DNA from 4 places in the Paraglaciecola sp. QJM3NY_14 genome. Region 2 is predicted to be linked to each of the others. Evidence: predicted binding sites of a transcription regulator. Region 2 holds the regulator's gene; each other region holds the start of a gene.
The links. Region 2 encodes LexA, which represses DNA repair genes until DNA is damaged. Its sites were predicted from a motif close to TACTGTATNNNNATACAGTA; they were not measured.
Positions count from the first base shown of each region.

Region 1: imuA (translesion DNA synthesis-associated protein ImuA) is a predicted target of LexA. The motif match lies at 1,999-2,018, and genes of this name have one in related genera.
Region 3: AC0VYA_RS05970 (YebG family protein) is a predicted target of LexA. The motif match lies at 2,942-2,961, and genes of this name have one in related genera.
Region 4: AC0VYA_RS22230 (LexA family protein) is a predicted target of LexA. The motif match lies at 3,409-3,428, and genes of this name have one in related genera.

Region 1 covers NZ_CM149664.1:44,952-49,753, forward strand. Annotated here, with positions in the region: gene AC0VYA_RS00200 (Y-family DNA polymerase) at 1-1,275, opposite strand, end outside; gene imuA (translesion DNA synthesis-associated protein ImuA) at 1,285-1,974, opposite strand; gene AC0VYA_RS00210 (EVE domain-containing protein) at 2,160-2,624, shown strand; gene AC0VYA_RS00215 (DUF885 domain-containing protein) at 3,242-4,802, opposite strand, start outside.
Region 2 covers NZ_CM149664.1:5,041,662-5,046,463, forward strand. Annotated here, with positions in the region: gene ctaD (cytochrome c oxidase subunit I) at 1-482, opposite strand, end outside; gene coxB (cytochrome c oxidase subunit II) at 493-1,617, opposite strand; gene lexA (transcriptional repressor LexA) at 2,026-2,649, opposite strand; gene plsB (glycerol-3-phosphate 1-O-acyltransferase PlsB) at 2,843-4,802, shown strand, end outside.
Region 3 covers NZ_CM149664.1:1,402,296-1,407,097, reverse strand. Annotated here, with positions in the region: gene AC0VYA_RS05980 (UDP-2,3-diacylglucosamine diphosphatase) at 1-564, shown strand, start outside; gene olsF (bifunctional ornithine lipid synthase OlsF) at 674-2,449, shown strand; gene AC0VYA_RS05970 (YebG family protein) at 2,608-2,898, opposite strand; gene fdx (ISC system 2Fe-2S type ferredoxin) at 3,037-3,375, opposite strand; gene hscA (Fe-S protein assembly chaperone HscA) at 3,422-4,802, opposite strand, start outside.
Region 4 covers NZ_JBWBUI010000002.1:75,472-80,273, reverse strand. Annotated here, with positions in the region: gene AC0VYA_RS22240 (TonB-dependent receptor) at 1-1,406, shown strand, start outside; gene AC0VYA_RS22235 (Y-family DNA polymerase) at 1,738-3,003, opposite strand; gene AC0VYA_RS22230 (LexA family protein) at 3,003-3,407, opposite strand; gene AC0VYA_RS22225 (cupin domain-containing protein) at 3,627-3,941, opposite strand; gene AC0VYA_RS22220 (RpiB/LacA/LacB family sugar-phosphate isomerase) at 4,336-4,802, shown strand, end outside.

The DNA of each region.
Region 1 (4,802 bases), 120 kb from region 2:
TTCAGCTAACAAAAAACTTGGTCTTAGCGGAGAGCGGTAAATTGGGTTTCGCTCATTCACTGTTAATACGGAACAATATTGGGATGCTCGCTCAGGTCGATAGTCGTTAATGGTTTGCGGGCTAAAAAGTACATCATCGCCAAGCTTAGCTTGTAATGCTGATATAAGTTGTAAGCGGGATACAACCCCTTGTTTCCCAAGGAACAAATCTTGTTTATCAGGATGACGAACAAAAGTTTTACCCGTGGAAAGTTGCAGTGCGATAATTGGAGCATTCAGCAGCACATTTTCGAGTTTTAATGCGAGCAACCCTAACCAGTCTTTGGCACGATATTCTCCTTGCTGCGCCCCTACCGTAAATTCGATTTTGCTTTTATCTCGCTGATATAAAATTATGCGCAGCTCTTGGGTTAACTCGTCTCTTAGCAGCAAAAAATTCTCTAAGTTTGAAAGCAATTTTTGTATGGGTTTGAGAAGTAAATCGGTGCGCTCTATTTCATACAGCAGTTCAATGTATTGCTTGAAGTTTGCTTGGGGATGAAAAAAAATTACCGGATGTTTGAAATCGCCTCTTAGCTGCCCTAAGTAAGTAATCATTTGAGTATCGAAGCGTTTGTGTAAATCACTAAACGGAATGATGAGAAGTTGCTCAACAGATTTTACGCCAATGCTGTTAAGCTTAGTTACATCCTTTGAAGAAAGTTCAGTAAGGCTTAAATCGACTTTTTTTAAGGCGTGCTGTATGGCCGCGGGTTCATCCGTGATTTGGTTCCATCCTTTGACGGCGAGTAATTTGGCCGCTAAAGGTGAATGGCCAGTGGCGAATGAGAAACTTACGTTCAATGGTACAAGCTGGCTTTTAATCATGCTCCACAGTTCGTTTAAACTCGAATATAAACGCAACATATTGTGCACTCGAAGTAACAGCCCTTGCTCACTGAAAAAGCAAATATCTGAAACAACCATGTATAAGCGTTGCGCAATTATACTCAGCTGCTGTTTTTCGATTTCCGGGTTAAACGGCATAACCTGCAAGCCACCATGTAAAGCCGCAGCTGTGCCTAAGCTCATGAAGGGTTGAATGCCTGCTTGCCTGGCGCATTTATTAAGCTGCACGATACCATGAGCTGTATCGAGTATTACAATAGGGATCGACGATGTACTTTTATGATTGCCTGTGCCGTCAATGTATCCTTTGCTCTCGGCACCCTCATGCACGTGATAAGAGTCGAGCTGCAAATTTGGGAAATGTAGGTAGAGCCATAGAGGTTGCATGGTGGCTAATTAGCCGGTAAGGCTATGTAAGCCAGTGAGAGGAAGAACATTATTTGCTGGTATAGGTCGCGTTAATGATGGCCACATCTTGCTCATATTGACGGTGAAGGGCTGGCTATGACAACCGCCTTTGCGTTTAGTAATGGTTACCTCGATACCCTGAGAAGATGAGGATAACTGCATTGCTAAAGCCACCGGCAATGAAAATACCTGTTCTTGTTGCTGGCGTAGCACAATATTTAATGCCCCGCCTGCCTCTGCCGCGAATTGTAGTCGCTTTGCTTGGTGTACTTCTAGGCCCTGATGCCACAACAATACTCCATCACAGCAGCCACTTTTTAAGCATTGCTCAGTTGACCATAAAGCATCCTTGGCATTCTTGGGTTCAATAATCAGAATACGCGATAACTCAAAGCCCATTTTCGCCAGCATGGGTGCATTCAACCGAGCGGGGGCACCAATAAAGACTAAAAGTTTGTCGCTGTTTTGTTGGCGCAATACGAAGCTAGGTAAGAGTAAGCGCAGTTCACCAATGCCAATTGGGCTACTAATATCAACTACACCTTGCTCAGGTAAACCACCTTCTAGGTGAGCATCGAGAGCATCAAAACCGCTGGGCAAAACCTTATGAGCACCACTTGCTTGGCTGGCTCGCCAAACTAGACGCTTGTTTTTGAGCTGATCGATTGTTGAGTTCATACATCACCATGGGTTGTATATTTTAACTGTATATTTATACAGTATATAAAACATAACATGATTAGCAAGTTTTAGGTGCAGGGCACTTTTGTCAAACTATGGATCTGATTGATTCCACGCAGGTTTATTGTTGGCATAATTACTTTTTGATTGATAAGTTGTCTTTTTAAGAGATGAGAACCCAAATGCAATATTGGTTATTTAAAACAGAACCTGATGCCTTTAGCATCGATGACTTAGCTGCAAAGCCTGAGCAGACGGAGCACTGGGACGGTATCCGCAATTACCAAGCGCGTAATTTTTTGCGTGACCAAGTAAAGCAGGGCGATAAGGTCTTTATTTATCATTCTAGCTGTAAAGACGTTGGCATCGCGGGGCTTGCAGAAGTCGTCAAAGAAGCCTACCCAGATCACACACAGTTTGACCCTGAAAGCCATTACTATGACCCTAAATCAAGCCCTGACAATCCCAGATGGGTGATGGTCGATGTAAAGTTTGTCGAGAAATTTCCCGCTATTTTGTCGCTTAAAAAAATAAAAAGCATGCCCGAGATAAACGAAATCGGCTTAATCAAAAAAGGCCATCGATTGTCTATCATGCCAGTGAATGAGCATGAGTTTTCAGTATTGTTGGCGGTGGCAAAAGGATAGTGCATCCGCCTAAAAATCAGATATTAGCTTGTCTTTATAACTAAAAGATTATTGACTAACAAACGATTAAAAGTGTAAGAGGTCATAGTTAGAATTGTGAAGAACTTATTATTGGCAGTGCTACATTTGCTTTTCAGCCGAGTTGCGTTTGGTCGATTAGTTGGACGAACAATGGACTACGAGGATAATAGAAGAGATCGAGAATAGACTAATTTTCGAAAGCAATTATTTTTAACATTCCTCATTACCATATGTATTGGTTTTTTATGTGTTATCTATGGTTTTTATGCTGATGTTTTAAATCTTTTTTGGGCTGTTGATTTCAAAAAAACACTCAATTTTACGGGAACGTTGCTAACTGCATGGGCAACTCTGCTCGCACTTGGGAACAAACATGCAACATGGGGTGGAGATGCAATTATAGATAATCTCACTCCGTTCTTATTTAAAATTATTTTTGTTTCTGGTTTTACATTGATGTTGGCTACATCGATAAAATGACTATCTATCAAGAACCAAATGTATTTGTGCCAGCAGTCATTTTTGGTATCAAACCTATATTTATCGAAAGGCACTATTTAATATTTAACAGCAAGCCGGCATATTAAAACTCTATGTCAACGACTCTCCTCAATAAACATATCTATATTCTGTTCTAAAATCGACAAGGGCACTGAGCCGTAGGCGAGCACTGCATCGTGAAAGGCGCGTAAGTCGAACTTGTCGCCCAATGCGTCTTCGGCTTTTTTACGTAGGCGTTTAATGGTTAATTCACCAATTTTGTAGGACAAAGCCTGGGCTGGCCATGATATGTAGCGGTCCACTTCTGTGGTGACATTATGTTCAGATAAAGCAGTGTTTTCCAGCATGTAGTCAATGGCTTGTTGGCGCGACCAACCTTGCATATGCATACCCGTATCGACCACTAAACGACACGCGCGCCACATTTCATAGCTTAAGCGGCCAAATTCTTCATAGGGTGTGGTGTAAATCCCCACTTCTTTACCCAAGAATTCAGAATATAAACCCCAGCCCTCACCAAACGCTGAAATATAGGTGTAACGGCGAACAGGAGGTAAGTCTTGCATTTCACTTGCCAGCGATATTTGCAAATGATGACCGGGTACTGCTTCGTGCAAGGTAAGCGCGGGCAGGGCATACAAGGGGCGCTTATCCAGCGCATAAGTGTTCACCCAATAGTAACCCGGCTGGTCGTCTCTTGTTGGGGCGATATAACGCCCAGTGGTATATTTAGGGGCGATATTATCAGGCACCGGCGCCACACCGTAAGGCACGCGGGGCAAAGTGTAAAATAACTGAGGGAGCGTGGCATCAATGCGTTTGGCTATATATGAAGCACGCATTAAAAGCTCGTCTGCACTGGTGGCATAAAACTCGGGGGAGGTGCGTAAGTACCGAATAAACTGATTAATATCACCTTCAAAGTTAAGGGTGTCTAATACGCTCTGCATTTCACTGCGAATGCGTTTTACCTCTTGCAAACCGGTTTGATGAATATCGGCTACATCTAGATTGGTACTGGTGTAGTAATCGCTACGATTTTGATAAAACGCGGCGCCGTTTTGCCATGTGTTGGCGGCAATATCTTGTTTTGCGTTGGGGATGTATTCACTCACTAAAAAGTCATAAAAGCTCTGATAGGCAGGCAACACACTCTGGTTAATGGCGGTTTCACCTTGCGTATATAAGCTAGCCTGAACGGCTGAACTAAAACTTGATTCGGCAAGGCGTTTAAACGGGGCGAAAAATTGACTGTCGTGTAGGTCTTCGGTAATGAATTTTTTAATAGTGTCGTCAAACCCAACAAGCACCGATTTTGGCTGCACGCGGCCAGTTTCAATACCTTTTTTCATCCAAGCAATTTGTTGGGCGAAATAGCGAGGAAATTGGTTTAAGCGAGCTAGGTAGTTTTGATAATCTTGCTGAGTTTTAAACGGGGCTGAGGCTGGTAAAAATGCCAACGAGCTGTAAAAACCCGACTCTGACGTAATCGGCATGTAATGGGCGTTGAAGCGATATAAGTCAATGTCGTTTTGCAGCTCGCGCATCTGCATCAATTTGTTGATCTTTTGCTGATGGTTTAAGCCGCTATCGTCCACGCCCTTTAAGCGAGCTAAAAACTGCTGGTTTCGCTGTTCATGGGTCTGTAAGGCCTCG
Region 2 (4,802 bases):
CTGTCACCACTGTACGTAGTTGATAGAGGAGCGTAGAACGTCCAGCCAAATGCAGGACCGCCACCTTCCATAAATAACGAAGACAGTAAAATCAAGAACGCAAAGGGTAAGATCCAGAAGCTCCAGTTGTTCATGCGAGGCAAAGCCATGTCTGGCGCGCCAATCATCATAGGCACTAACCAGTTAGCTAGCCCTGTAAAAGCGGGCATAACAGCACCAAACACCATGATCAAGCCATGAACTGTGGTCATTTGATTGAAAAAGTTAGGCTCAACTATCTGCAGGCCCGGCTGAAACAATTCCGCCCGAATGACCATCGCCATCGCGCCGCCGGTTAAGAACATGATAAATGCGAACCAAAGGTACAGCGTGCCTATGTCTTTGTGGTTTGTCGTGTACAACCAGCGCTTAATACCAGAAGGAGGCGCATGATGCTCGTGATGATCGTTTTCGTGATGGATCGTGTCGGTTACTGTGCTCATGATCGTCTCCCTACTGCCCGTTTAATGCAGCGTTAATGTCTTTCGCCTGAACTAGATCACCCGTATCGTTACCCCACGCATTTCGCTCATAGGTAATCACTGCGGCAAGTTCTGACATTGTTAACTGTTTAGCGAAGGCGGCCATTGCGGTACCTGATTTACCGTTAAGCACGATATCAATATGCGCAGCCATATCGTTTAGCGCAATGTCACTCCCTTTTAATGCTGGGAATACCCCTGGCAACCCTTCACCATTAGGCATATGACAGGCTGCACATGCAGAATTGTAAATTTTTTGACCATTGCTCATGAGCTCTTCTTTACTCATGTTCATTGCTAGTAATCTTTGTTCTTCAGCTTTTGCCTGTTCTTGGATGGCTTGACGCTCGCCTATCCACTTATCATATTCGGCGGGCTCTTTTGCGATAACCACAACCGGCATGAACCCGTGATCCTTTCCGCATAATTCAGCACACTGCCCACGGTAAATGCCCGGTTCATTGACCTTAGCCCAAGCATCATTAATAAAACCTGGATTAGCGTCTTGCTTGATTGCGAAGTCTGGTACCCACCAAGAATGAATAACATCGTCTGAGGTAATAAGAAAACGCACGCGTTTATCGGTAGGGATCACCAGAGGTTGATCTACTTCTAAGAGGTAATTAACACCCTTGTCTAATTTACCTGTGATTTCATCGGCTTGAGTTGCCATGCGAGAATAAAATTCGACGTCGTTATCCATGTACTTGTAGTGCCACTTCCATTGTGACCCTGTTACCAACACCGTCACTTCCGGTTCACTGGCATCCTCCATAGCGATCAACGTTTTGGCTGCAGGGATAGCCATTACAATGAGGATAATAAAAGGGATGACGGTCCAAGCGATTTCAACTTTAACACTCTCATGGAAGTTTGCAGGCTTAGCCCCACGAGATTTACGATGAAATAAAATGGAGTAGAACATAGCGCCAAACACACCAACAGCGATAACCACACATATGATGAACATCAACATATGTAGGTCATATACCTCGGCGCTGATATCAGTCACACCTTTGCGCATGTTTAATTGGTACTGATCTAAGTCGGACACTGAATCTGCAAAAGCGGTGCTGCAATTAAATGCACCTAACATTGCCATAACACTCAACGAAATTTTCTTCACTCGACCCCCTGCTTGTCAAACGCGTAAAATAGTGGTGATAACCATCAAACTCTACGTTCTAATTTATTATTGTAAGGTTCAGCACGCGACAAGTTTTGTTACTGACTTGTTAATCGTGTAACAAGCATTACTCAAAATAGGGGGAGTAGTCCAGTTTTTTTGTATATTTTATATTCAATTGACCAAATTTTAATCAGCCTATCAGTGTGTTACGTTAACAACTCAGTAACAAACACATAGATTAAATGATATGCGAAAAGGCAATATAAGATAGGTAAGATGGGATGTTTTCATGGAATAAAATAATATTTTCGAACTCCATTGCGAAGCTCGAAAATGATCAATAACTTAACAGCAAACTGCCTAAAAAATGTTCAACTACATCCAGTCAGCATTACGAATAACACCAACAGCAATACCTTCGATATTAAAAGGCTGCGTCGCTAGATCGACTTTAATAGGTTGGAAATCCTCGTTTTCAGCATGTAGTACGACTTGTCGACCTTTTCGCTCAAGCCGTTTAACGGTTACATCTTCATCTACTCGCGCAACTACCACCTGACCATTATGCACATCCGTTGTTTTATGCACGGCCAGTAAATCACCATCCAAAATACCAATGTCTTTCATACTCATGCCGCTAACTCTAAGTAAAAAATCAGCGCTGGGTTTAAATAAACTTGGGTCAACTTTGTAATGCATTTCAACATGCTCTTGAGCCAAAATGGGCTCACCGGCGGCAACACGACCAATAAGCGGCAAACCTTGGTCTTCTAATTGATCTTCTAAAGGCTCAGTGAGCCTGATACCTCTTGACGTGCCGGGCAAGATCTCAATTGCTCCTTTACGAGCCAGAGCCTTGAGGTGTTCTTCAGCCGCATTTGCCGATTTAAAACCAAGGTGCCGTGCTATTTCTGCACGAGTTGGCGGCATGCCTGTTTCTAGCATGGTGGTTTTAATCAGTTGCAAGACTTCTTCTTGTCTGGGAGTTAGTGGACGCATACACAGCCTGTTGTTTCATACAGTTTAACTGTGAGTATATACAGTCGTTGCTAAATCTCAAATTTTTCTTCTTTGTTGTTTATTAAAGATAATTTTCTATAAGACCTCTGACCTGTAAACTGATTACGCAGGGTGGAAAAGCCGAATAACGTGGTATCCTATACAGGTCTTTCATTATCTAGGTACCACTCTTATGGCATGGCTGCATAAACTGCTGCTGACAATGATATCTGTTCCGCTAAAATGGCTGGTTAAAGTTAATAGCATTCCTACAGATATAGCGACCGAACTTGGGATCGATACCACCAAACCCATTATTTATCTATTGCGCACACACTCGGTCACTGATCAATTTGCTTTAAAAATGTCTACCAATTCCTTAGGCTTGCCTAAGCCCTCCGAGCCGGTGCAAATCGGTGGTAAGGAATTACCCGCATGTTTGTTTTTACAACAACCACGTTCTTTGCTTACTCGAAAAGTGAAGATCACCAAAATTGCAGATGATGTTACTCGTCTGTTCCAGATCCACAGAGAGCACCCAGAGTTAGACTTGCAAATCGTTCCCGTTTCCATTTTTTGGGGCAGAGCGCCCGGCCGAAAGCTATCCGGCTGGTCAGATATTATCGCTAACCAGGTGTCGCCTAACTGGTTACGTAAGTTTTTTATTGTGCTGTTTTTAGGTAGAGATAACTTCGTTTGTTACAGCAAGGCTGTATCCTCTCGTACCATGGCAGATTTAAAAGGCAGTGATGAAGAAATAGGCCACAAGCTTATCCGCCTAGCGGGCACGCACTTTCATCGTCGCCGCCAAAATCTCATAGGCCCAATGTTACTCGAACGACAAGAATTATATAACGCAGTATTGGGCGCAGACTCTGTTCGCCAAGCAGTTAGCGACGAAGCGCGCAGCAAGAAGCAGTCAAATCACCAGATACAAGCCAAAGCGAAGAAATATGTCGATGAAATTGCCGCAGATTATCGCGAAGGGTTAGTAAGAATTGGCGACCGCTTACTCACAAAAATATGGAACAAAGTGTACAACGGCATTGAAGTAAAACATGCCGATAAAGTCAGGGCGTTAGCGCAAAATGGCCACGAAATTATCTACGTGCCGTGCCATAGAAGCCACATGGACTACCTCCTTTTAACTTATGTCATCTATCACGAAGGGTTAGTGACACCGCATATTGCTGCGGGTATCAATCTCAATTTTTGGCCGATTGGCGGAATTTTACGAAAATGTGGCGCATTCTTCTTACGTCGCAGCTTCGCCGGCAACAAGCTGTATACCGCGGTATTCAGAGAGTATTTAGAGCTACTTTTCAACAAAGGCTATTCCGTGAAGTATTATCCTGAAGGAGGCCGAAGTCGAACAGGTCGCTTACTACCGCCTAAAACGGGTATGTTGGCCATGACCCTTCAGGGACTGATTAAAGGCATTAACCGCCCCGTCAGTATTGTACCTGTATACATTGGCTACGAGCACGTAATGGAAGTCTCAAGCTATTTGAAAGAGCTCAAAGGCACAGACAAAAAGAAAGAATCTTTTTTTCAGGTGTTCTCCGCGGTACGTAAGCTGAAAAACTACGGAAACGGATTTTTAAATTTCGGTGATCCAATTAATTTAAGCAACTTTCTTGATAGCGAAGTGCCAGATTGGCGTGAAGCACAAAATTTAGAACCCGATAAAAAACCGCGCTGGTTAACCCCTGCCGTGAATACCTTAGCCAATGATGTTATGGGCCGAATCAACCAAGCGGCCGCTGTCAGCGGTATGTCACTGTGCGCCATGTGCTTACTTTCCGCTAAGAAACACGCAATGGCACAGGATGAACTCGAACGCGCCATTGACGACTACCTAGACTTGTTAAAGGCCGCGCCTTACAGTGACTTATCTAGCATCCCTGAGCTTGATGGCAAAGCATTGGTAGAAAATACGTTAAAGCTAAATAAGCTGGAAGTATCCCAAGACAGTTTTGGCACTATCATCTCCCTAAAACGCAAAAATGCGGTGGCATTGACCTATTATCGCAATAATATTTTGCATTTGTTTGCCCTACCTGGCTTAGTCAGCGCCATTGTATTTGCCCATAAAGGCTTGGCAAGGCCGCAAGTCATCTCCCTCGTTGGCCAGCTATATCCTTTGCTGCAGC
Region 3 (4,802 bases), 1.5 Mb from region 2:
CCCGGCAATCATGATGCTCCATTGCAAAAATACGATGGCATCACATTTGGTGAAATCGAAATAGCCAGAGAAGCCGTTCACACCACCGCAGACGGTAAAAAATTATTGGTGCTTCATGGCGATCAGTTTGATCAAGAAGTTTGCTTCGGCCCTTTACAGTCATGGATAGGCGATAAGGCATATGACTTTTTATTATTTATTAATCGTTGGTATAACCGCGCTCGAGCGTCGCTTAAATTCCCCTATTGGTCATTGGCAGGCTATTTAAAGAGCCATATAAAAGAGGCTAATAAAGCCATTAGCCGCTATAAGCATGCGTGCATTAACCGCGCGACGGAGATGGACTTAGACGGCGTCATTTGTGGGCACATTCACCACCCCGAAGTTGATAATATCAATGGGAAAACCTATTACAACGATGGAGACTGGATTGAAAACTGCTCAGCCTTAACGGAATTAGCAAGCGGGGAAATGAAGCTGATTTACTGGACCCAGACGGCTCACGCCAGCAACCTATTCAACCTACGCATGAGCAAAGCAAAAAGCCAAAATAAAGCCGCCTGATGGTCTTTTTTGTCCTTTGTACTGTAATTAAATTGCCATTTAACTGGCACCAAATCGTCATACATCGTCGCTAGTATGAGCCCTAATATCAGCAATAACGGCACTCTCTATGTTTACGGTTAATGACGTTTTACACAAGCACTACCCAAAAGTGGCTGAAAAGCCGTGGTTGTTTAAGTCAGCAGGATTTGTACTAAGACATTTGCTTCATGAGCGAGAAATGAACGAGTTTGCTCAGAGCTATCCGCACCACCAAGGTCTTGAATTCGTTGAACAAGTTCTTGAATACTTCAATGTTAGCTATTCGGTGCGTGATAACGAGCGTGAGCATATTCAAAGCCAAGGCCGCTTGGTTATTATTGCCAATCACCCCATCGGCTCGTTAGACGCCCTAGCCCTCATAAAATTGGTTAGCGAAATCAGAACTGATGTAAAAGTCGTGGCAAATCAAATGTTGATGACAATCGACCCGTTACACTGCATGTTGTTACCGGTCAATAACATGGACGGCGGCACCGCAAAAGATCATATTCACAACATTCAGCAGCATTTAGAGCAAGAAGGCGCACTACTTATATTCCCTGCGGGGGAGGTGTCTAGGCTGCGCCCTCAGGGAGTGCGGGATACCCATTGGCATAGCGGCTTTTTGCGTATTGCGCGTCAAGCAAAAGCCCCTATCCTGCCAGTATTTATTGATGCTAAAAACTCCCCCCTATTTTATGGTGTATCCATGCTGTATAAGCCATTGGCGGCCATGCTACTGGTCACAGAAATGTTTAAACAAAAGCGTAACCATTTGCCCATGCGTATTGGCGAAGTAATCCCATTTGAATCCTATGCCAATGATAAAATTAATCGCATCCAGCAAGTTAAATTACTCAAAAAACACCTTTATCGCATCGGCATGGGCAAACAAGGCATTTTTGCCACCCAAAAAGCCATCGCCATGCCAGAAAACCGCACTGAGCTGAGCCGTGCAATAAAACGTGATTGTGAGCATTTAGGGGAAACCACCGATGGCAAAGCAATCTATCTATATCAATACACGGGAAGTTCGCCCATCATGCGCGAAATTGGACGCCTGCGTGAAATAGCCTTTCGTGCAGTAGGCGAAGGCAGTCACCGCAGACGTGATATTGATCAATACGATACCCAGTATTTTCATTTGATTCTGTGGGATCCAGACGATCTAGAAATTGCCGGCGCTTATCGCTTTGGTGATGCTAAAAAGTTACTGGCACAAACCGGAACCGATGGTTTGTACTCAGCCACGCTATTCAATTATACCGACGCAATGCAGCCGTATTTTGAAAAAGGACTTGAGCTCGGCCGAAGTTTTGTACAGCCCAGGTATTGGGGTAAACGTAGCTTAGATTACTTATGGTACGGCATAGGGGCATTTTTGCAGCGCCACCCTGACTATCGCTACTTGTTCGGACCTGTCTCCTTGAGCGATACCTACCCTAAAGCGGCCAAAGATTTGTTAGTACAATTTTACCGCTTGTATTTTACCCACAAAGACACTATTGCCACCTCTAAAACCCCCTATCATTTGGCAACCGATTTAGCTGAAAGTTTTACAGGCGGTGATTATAAGAAAGATTTTACCCAACTAAAGCATATGCTGGCCAACATGGGAGTGGCGGTTCCGACGCTGTATAAACAATATACGGAAACCTATGACGACGGCGGCATTCATTTTCTAGACTTTAATATTGATGCTGATTTTGGCAATTGTATTGATGGTCTAGTCTTAGCGGATATTCATATGCTCAAAGCGAAGAAAAAAGCGCGTTATATGCCGCACAATGCTGCTAAAGAAGAAAAAGATGCCCCTAACAGCAAGGGAGAAACTAAAGAAATGACATTAAAAAAAGCAAGTTAATCTTATGCTTCTAAGTGATAAAGAGCCATCTACTGAGCAGCCATAGGCGACCTGACGGGCGCCTTTTAGCTTACATTTATAAATTTTCGCTCAGCGATTCATTGTTTACTGAAGTGGGTATAAGTTCTCAGTATTGAGCCGTGATTGAGCCCTGATCTTTAGGCTTTCTTTTTACTAAGGGCGACTACTTCAGCTTTTTCGTCAGACAGTACAGACTTTGCCTCAGTACCTTTGAACATCTTGCCAACCGCATCTTTATTTTTAGACAGCATGATCGCCAAATCCTCTAAAACATCAGCTTCGAACTTCATCCCCTTAGCTTCAATGTACTCGGCTAGGTTGTCTGCTACTTCTAGCATTTTGTCGTACTTATCGGCTTCTTTTTTATCTGCGGTCACAAACTTTTCAACCCCTTTATGCTCAACGACGTATCTGGTAATAATGGCCATATTTGTATCCTCAATTGCGTGTCTGTACAAAATATAGCACAACACCTGTTTTTATGTACAGTTCATTTTTACCGCCGTGCACATATAAAAAAACCAGCTTTTGGCTGGTTTTTGTTAAAGCAAAATCACAATTAGCGATTAGTGCCCTTCACTAACCTGATTAACAGTGTAACGAGGGATCTCAACCACTAAATCTTCATCTTTAATAATAGCTTGGCAACCTAAACGCGAATCAGGCTCTAGCCCCCAGGCTTTGTCGAGTAAGTCGTCTTCTAACTCATCACTCTCGTCAAGCGATTCAAACCCTTCACGCACAATGACGTGGCAGGTGGTACAGGCGCATGACTTTTCACAAGCATGCTCAATGCCTATACCGTTTTTCAAAGCAACATCCAATACTGTTGTGCCAGAAGGCGCTTCGAGTACGGCACCGTCTGGGCAAAGCTCAGCATGAGGTAAAAATATAACTTGTGGCATCTGTTGTTTCCTTAAATCGAAAAATTAATTCTGACGCTAAATAAAATTAAATGCTGTCGACCGTATGACCGGCCAGTGCCTTTTTGATCGAGTGATCCATACGTTTTTCTGCGAATATTTGACTCGCTGCATCGGCTGCGCTAATCGCTTGCTTTATCGCATCGATATCATCGTTTTTGCCTGCGATATCTAATACTTCTAGGCTAGCTTGAATAGTGCCGATTTCCGCCGCACTCAATAGCTCAGCTCCATCTGCATTCAGCGCAGCTTGTAGGGCTTCATGTACTCTTGCAGCTTCTACCTGTTGCTCTTTCAACATGCGGGCCTGCATGTCGCCTGTGGCATTCTGCATGGACGCTTTAAGCATGTCGCTGATTTGTGATTCGTCTAATCCATAAGAGGGTTTAACTTGGATCTCAGCTTGAACGCCACTGGATTTCTCCATCGCCATCACGTTAAGCAGACCGTCTGCATCTACCTGAAAGGTGACTCGAATGTGCGCAGCGCCAGCCGCCATCGGCGGTATACCGTGCAACGTGAATTTTGCTAGCGAACGGCAGTCGTCAACCAATTCGCGCTCACCTTGCAACACGTGGATCATCATAGCCGTCTGGCCATCTTTGAATGTCGTAAATTCTTGCGCTTTCGCCACAGGAATAGTGGTATTACGGTGAATGACTTTCTCAACCAAACCGCCCATAGTTTCTAAGCCAAGAGACAGTGGTAATACGTCCAGTAACAGCATTTCACCGTCAGGCTTGTTACCTACTAGAATATCAGCTTGAATAGAGGCGCCAATGGCCACCACTTTATCAGGATCAATAGAGGTTAAAGGGGTTCGGCCGAAGAATTCGCCCACTTGCTCACGCACATAAGGTACGCGAGTTGAACCGCCAACCATGACGACTTCTAGCACTTCGTCTTTTTCTAACTCGGCGTCTTTCAGCGCCCTGCGACACGCGCGTAATGTACTTTTCGTTAAGTCAGCAATTAAACCTTGAAAGGTTTCTCGACTAATAGATAAGCTGAGAAGCTTTTGCTCGTCATCGGCAAAATCCACTGTAACAGTGTCATTGTCGCTCAAGGACTCTTTAGCAAACTTTGCTTTGTCCAATAGGACCCGATGCAAACGTTTTGACAACGCCCCCTCTAGGCCAAGCTGCTGGCGAAAATGCTTAACAATCATGTGATCAAAATCATCGCCGCCTAATGCTGAATCACCGCCAGTGGCTAATACCTCGAATACCCCTTTGCTCAAGCGTAAAATAGAAATATCAAATGTGCCGCCACCCAAGTCATAAACGGCAATCACGCCCTCTTGGGCAGTGTCTAAGCCGTAAGCGATAGCGGCCGCTGTGGGTTCGTTTAATAGCCGCAACACTTTTAATCCCGCTAGTTGCGCGGCATCTTTAGTGCCTTGGCGCTGC
Region 4 (4,802 bases), on a different replicon from region 2:
TTAATGAAGCTGATAGTAGGCGTTTATATATTGCTGATTATCTTGGAATCGATGCTGACGTCGCATTCTCGAACCCTGAAATGGTTCTCAGCGCTTTAAACGAAGCAATAATAGCTAATAACGCCACACAGATTGCCAACGGTAATATTACTGAAGGTTATGCAACTCTTGCTGAGCCTTCATTACAACTCGACTCTTTTTTTGATATAGAAGAAGAAACTACAGCACTTTACGTTCAAGGCGATTTCCATTTTTACGTAAATGATATCCCTATTCGTGGCAATTTGGGCCTGCGTTACATTGACACAGAAGTAACATCAGTTGGTAATAATATTGAAAATGGACAGGCAACTGGGCTCCGAGAAGAGACATCATCATATGATTATTTTTTGCCACGTTTTAGCCTTGCTGCCGAAGTTATCGATGATCTGGTTTTACGAGGTGGGATAGCAAAAGATATACGTAGACCTGATTTTGATAACCTGTCTACGTCGATAAATTTCCCAGGAGGAGCGGGAGCTGCTGTTCAAGTGGGTAATCCTGGGTTAACGCCTGAAGAAGTTCTTTCTTATGATATTTCTGCCGAATATTACTTTTCAAACTCTAGTGTTGTCAGTGTTGGGTTTTTCCATAAAAAACGCACTGATATTTTTGCCGCTGTGAGAGATAACCCAGAAGAGCCTATTGGTGAAAATGGACAAATAGAACGTGATATTACCGACCCATGTGAAGGGGGCGGTATATGGAATCCAACGGTAACGGATCGCAATGTTTGGTCATCAGTACCGGGAACTGGAATTTGTGTGCCATTGCAAACTACGATTAATTTGCCAAATGAGGAAACGCAAACGGGTGTTGAGATAGCGTTTCAGCATGATTTATCAGCATACGAAGATACACTTGGTTGGGCTTCAGGGTTTGGTCTTATCGCTAATTACACTTATCAAGAATCGGGGTCTAATATTGACACCTTTAGACCTGCTACCGGTGATGGGAATGCTCTGAATAACCTTTTAGGACGAACAGATACCGATCAATCGACCTCGACACTCAGCGATGACATCGTAGAAGAGCGAATTGAACTAGAAGATTTATCCAAAAACGCATACAACATCACACTGTTTTATGACAAATACGATCTTAGTATCAGAGCTCGTTACACGTGGAGATCGTCGTTCAAAACGGGCAACTTGATCAGTTTCGATATGCCAAGAATTGTTGATGATAGAGCGCAACTGAATATGAGCGTTAGCTATGATATTAACGATTCTATGAGTGTAGGTTTAGAAGGAATAAACCTTCTCAGGGAAGATAGAACACAATGGTGTGTCAATGAAGGGGCCTTGTTGTGTGAGCAGGGGTTAACAGATCGTCGAATCATTCTTGGTGTGACAGCGAATTTTTAACTATTTTAATTTAGCCTATCCCTAAATTTTTTAACGGTGCCCCCAATAGTCGTTGTCGGCGAGTATTGGGGGCGTAATACTCTCAACTCACTTCAGTTTTCTAAACTCATTGTATATTTCTTGGGGATTGACCAGTATAGTCGAATAGGAGACATATTTGTCATTGCCTTCATCTATCAGGAGCATCAAATGTACGAAGACCTTATTTTGCTAATCCCATTGGCAATATTAGTTATCGGTACAATGCTGGTAATTCGCTATCCGAAAAAAACAACCACTGGTGATTAACAAAAAGGTTAAGCATTTATCTCTAATGGCATAAGGAGCGCATCTAACAGATTATTTTGGGGATATCACTCCACTTGGTGGTGTATTGCGGTGAAAGGAACTCCCGTCGCATAGCGAACTTTTGCTCAAAGCCTTTCGCCGCCATTCGAACTGTTGAGCGGCCATACCTGGCATTGATATTATCCATACAAGACATGAGCTTGGCATTGTCATTTGAAGGGCTAAATAAGTCGTATTGAAACAACCCTTCGTCGTGTAAATCCAATAACCCAACACCGCATTTATAATAACGAACACCTGATTGATATAGTTGCACCATGGCACTTTCAATGACTTTAATGATGTTGCGGGTGTCATTAGTAGGCACAGTAAAGCGATGAAAATACGAACGGCGAAAATAACCTTCCGTGTCGTGGGGTGAACTCGTCGCAAAGAGCGTCATACTTCCAGTCAGACTCTTCTGTCTGCGCAGCTTTATCGAAACCGTTTCTGCATGGCTAGCTAACGCACTGCGTAGCTCGTTGAATTCCGTAATCCGATTACCAAAGCTCCTAGTGCTGTATATCTCTTTTTTAGCCGCACGCACACTATCCCAATTATGGCGCACCTCACCGTTTAGCTCTCGCACTGTATTCTCCACAATTATCGAGAACTCCTTTCGAATTTGCGACGGGTCTCGATTCGCTAGCTCCCATGCTGTATTCACTCCTAAGGCATTCAGTCGTAACCCTAAACGTTTACCAATGCCCCACACTTCGGTTACTTCCATTTTGGACAACACGTCTTTACGGGTAGCTTCGGTATCTAGGACTGCGACGCCTTTAAAGCCTTCGACTTTTTTTGCTGCGTGATTAGCGACTTTGGATAATGTGGGGGTTGGGCCAATCCCCACACAAATAGGCAGTCTGACTTCACGCCAGACAGTTTTTCTAATCTGCGTCGCTAGGGTTGCCCAGCCTTCTTGGGGCGGCGCTGCCTCTTTACCGTAATACAGAAAGCACTCATCAATAGAGTACACATTAATATCAGGGGCAAAACGGGCGCAGGTGTCCATCATGCGCTGACTCAAATCAGCGTAAAGTTCATAATTACTCGAGCGTATGACGGCCCCTGCGGCCTCAAGCTCCCTTTTCATCTGAAAGTACGGTACAAACTTCTTACCCACATCCAGGCGCTTAGCAATGCCACACGCAGCGCATATACAACCATCGTTATTCGTCAGTACCACGACAGGTTTATTGCGAATACTGGGGGCAAACACCTTCTCGCAACTGGCATACATACTGTTGGCATCACACAAGGCGAACATCAGAGCTGCTTCTTAAAAGGTCGGTGTAAGCGGATGGAGCGCGTAACTACCCCCTCAATCTGAAAATCGTCACCTTCTTGCAAAAAGTACGGTGGAAATCGCTTACTGGATGACAGTAAACAGCGCTGCACCTTATCGATTTTCTTGCATACGAATACACCGTTAAGGTTTGCCACCACAACGTCTTGGTCTTTAATTTCTAAAGCGCGGTCTACAATCAACAGGTCATCTGAGAAAATACCATCCCCTTTCATTGATTCCCCCTGAGCAATACCAATGTAGGTAGCAGAAGGATGGTCAATCAGTAGTTGGTCTAAATCTAGGTTAAGCTGTGTGTACTCTGCCGCAGGTGACTCAAAACCAACGATACCCGCAGACGCTTTTATTGGGATAAATTTCAACATGCACTGTAATTATATACAGTATTGTTTTATTTGAAATAAACTTCGTAATAACTTTTTAGGTGAAAAGAAAAAATGTCTACAAAGATAGGGGGAACAATATGTAGTGATGGTAAAACAAATATAGCCTAACCCGAGGGAAGCTTAGCAATCTAGAAATGACCAAAAATTAATCACGCACTTCTAGATATTTTGCTGATTCGCATTCATAAAAGTTTTGTTCTATAAAAAATCTTCACGCATAGGGCTAAATGTATCGATTAATAATCCACCAGTGATTGTTGTCGTTCCATGTTCAACGTTTGGAGGGATAATACAAGAGTCCCCACTTTTTAATATGCGCTCTTTACCGGCGATAGTGAAAATGAACTCGCCTTCTTCAACATAAGTGATTTGTGTATGATGATGCTGGTGCGCGTAGCCGATAGCGCCTTTATCAAACCATACCTTAACCGCCATAATATCTGCGTTGTAAGCAAGTATTTGTCGCTTAATGCCTTCTCCTAGGTCTTCAATTTCTCTCACTTGAGTGTTCATATAGCTCCCTTGTCTATAAATGTGAAAAAAGTAAAACGTTACTTGTAACAAAGTCACGCGTGCGCAAAAGAGTCAGTTTCGCGCGATAGCTTCATAATTAATCATTATCTGTCAAATGTGGACGGTGGAAAAGCAGTTTTTTAACGTTATGCATTGTTTTCTCCTACTTCGACCTCGGAAAAACGAGCGCAAAAACTCATTTAATGGGTTAGCTCGATAAACTTATCGCTTTTATCCATGAGTAAAAACTCGCTCTTTTACTTTATGAATAGGGCGACCATGACCATTTTTTCTCATTTCATCTAAAAGTTTTATTTTACCGCGTGGGTACTTAATTCTCGTTGATAAAGATGTTAATATATCCATTATTAATCATATCTAGTCAGGTGCAGTCATGAAAATCGCTTTAATGATGGAAAATAGTCAAGCAGCAAAAAATCCGATAATTCTTGGGGAATTGGAGTCTGTATCAAGTTCCCTGGGACATGATGTCTATAACGTTGGCATGAGCAGTGAGGGTGATCATCACCTTACGTATGTTCATCTAGGCATCATGGCTGGAATTTTATTAAACTCGAGTGCAGTCGATTTCGTTATTGCTGGTTGTGGCACAGGACAAGGCGCTCTTATGTCACTGAATGCTCAGCCTGGTGTATATTGCGGATATTGTATTGACCCGTCCGATGCATTTTTATTTAATCAAGTTAATAACGGCAATGCACTAGCCCTACCTTTTGCAAAAGGCTTTGGTTGGGGAGCAGAACTTAATGCTCGATACATATTTGAAAAAGCTCTTACGGGCGAGAGAGGAAATGGATATCCAGTAGAAAGAAAAGAACCTCAAGTTAAGAATGCTGCCAT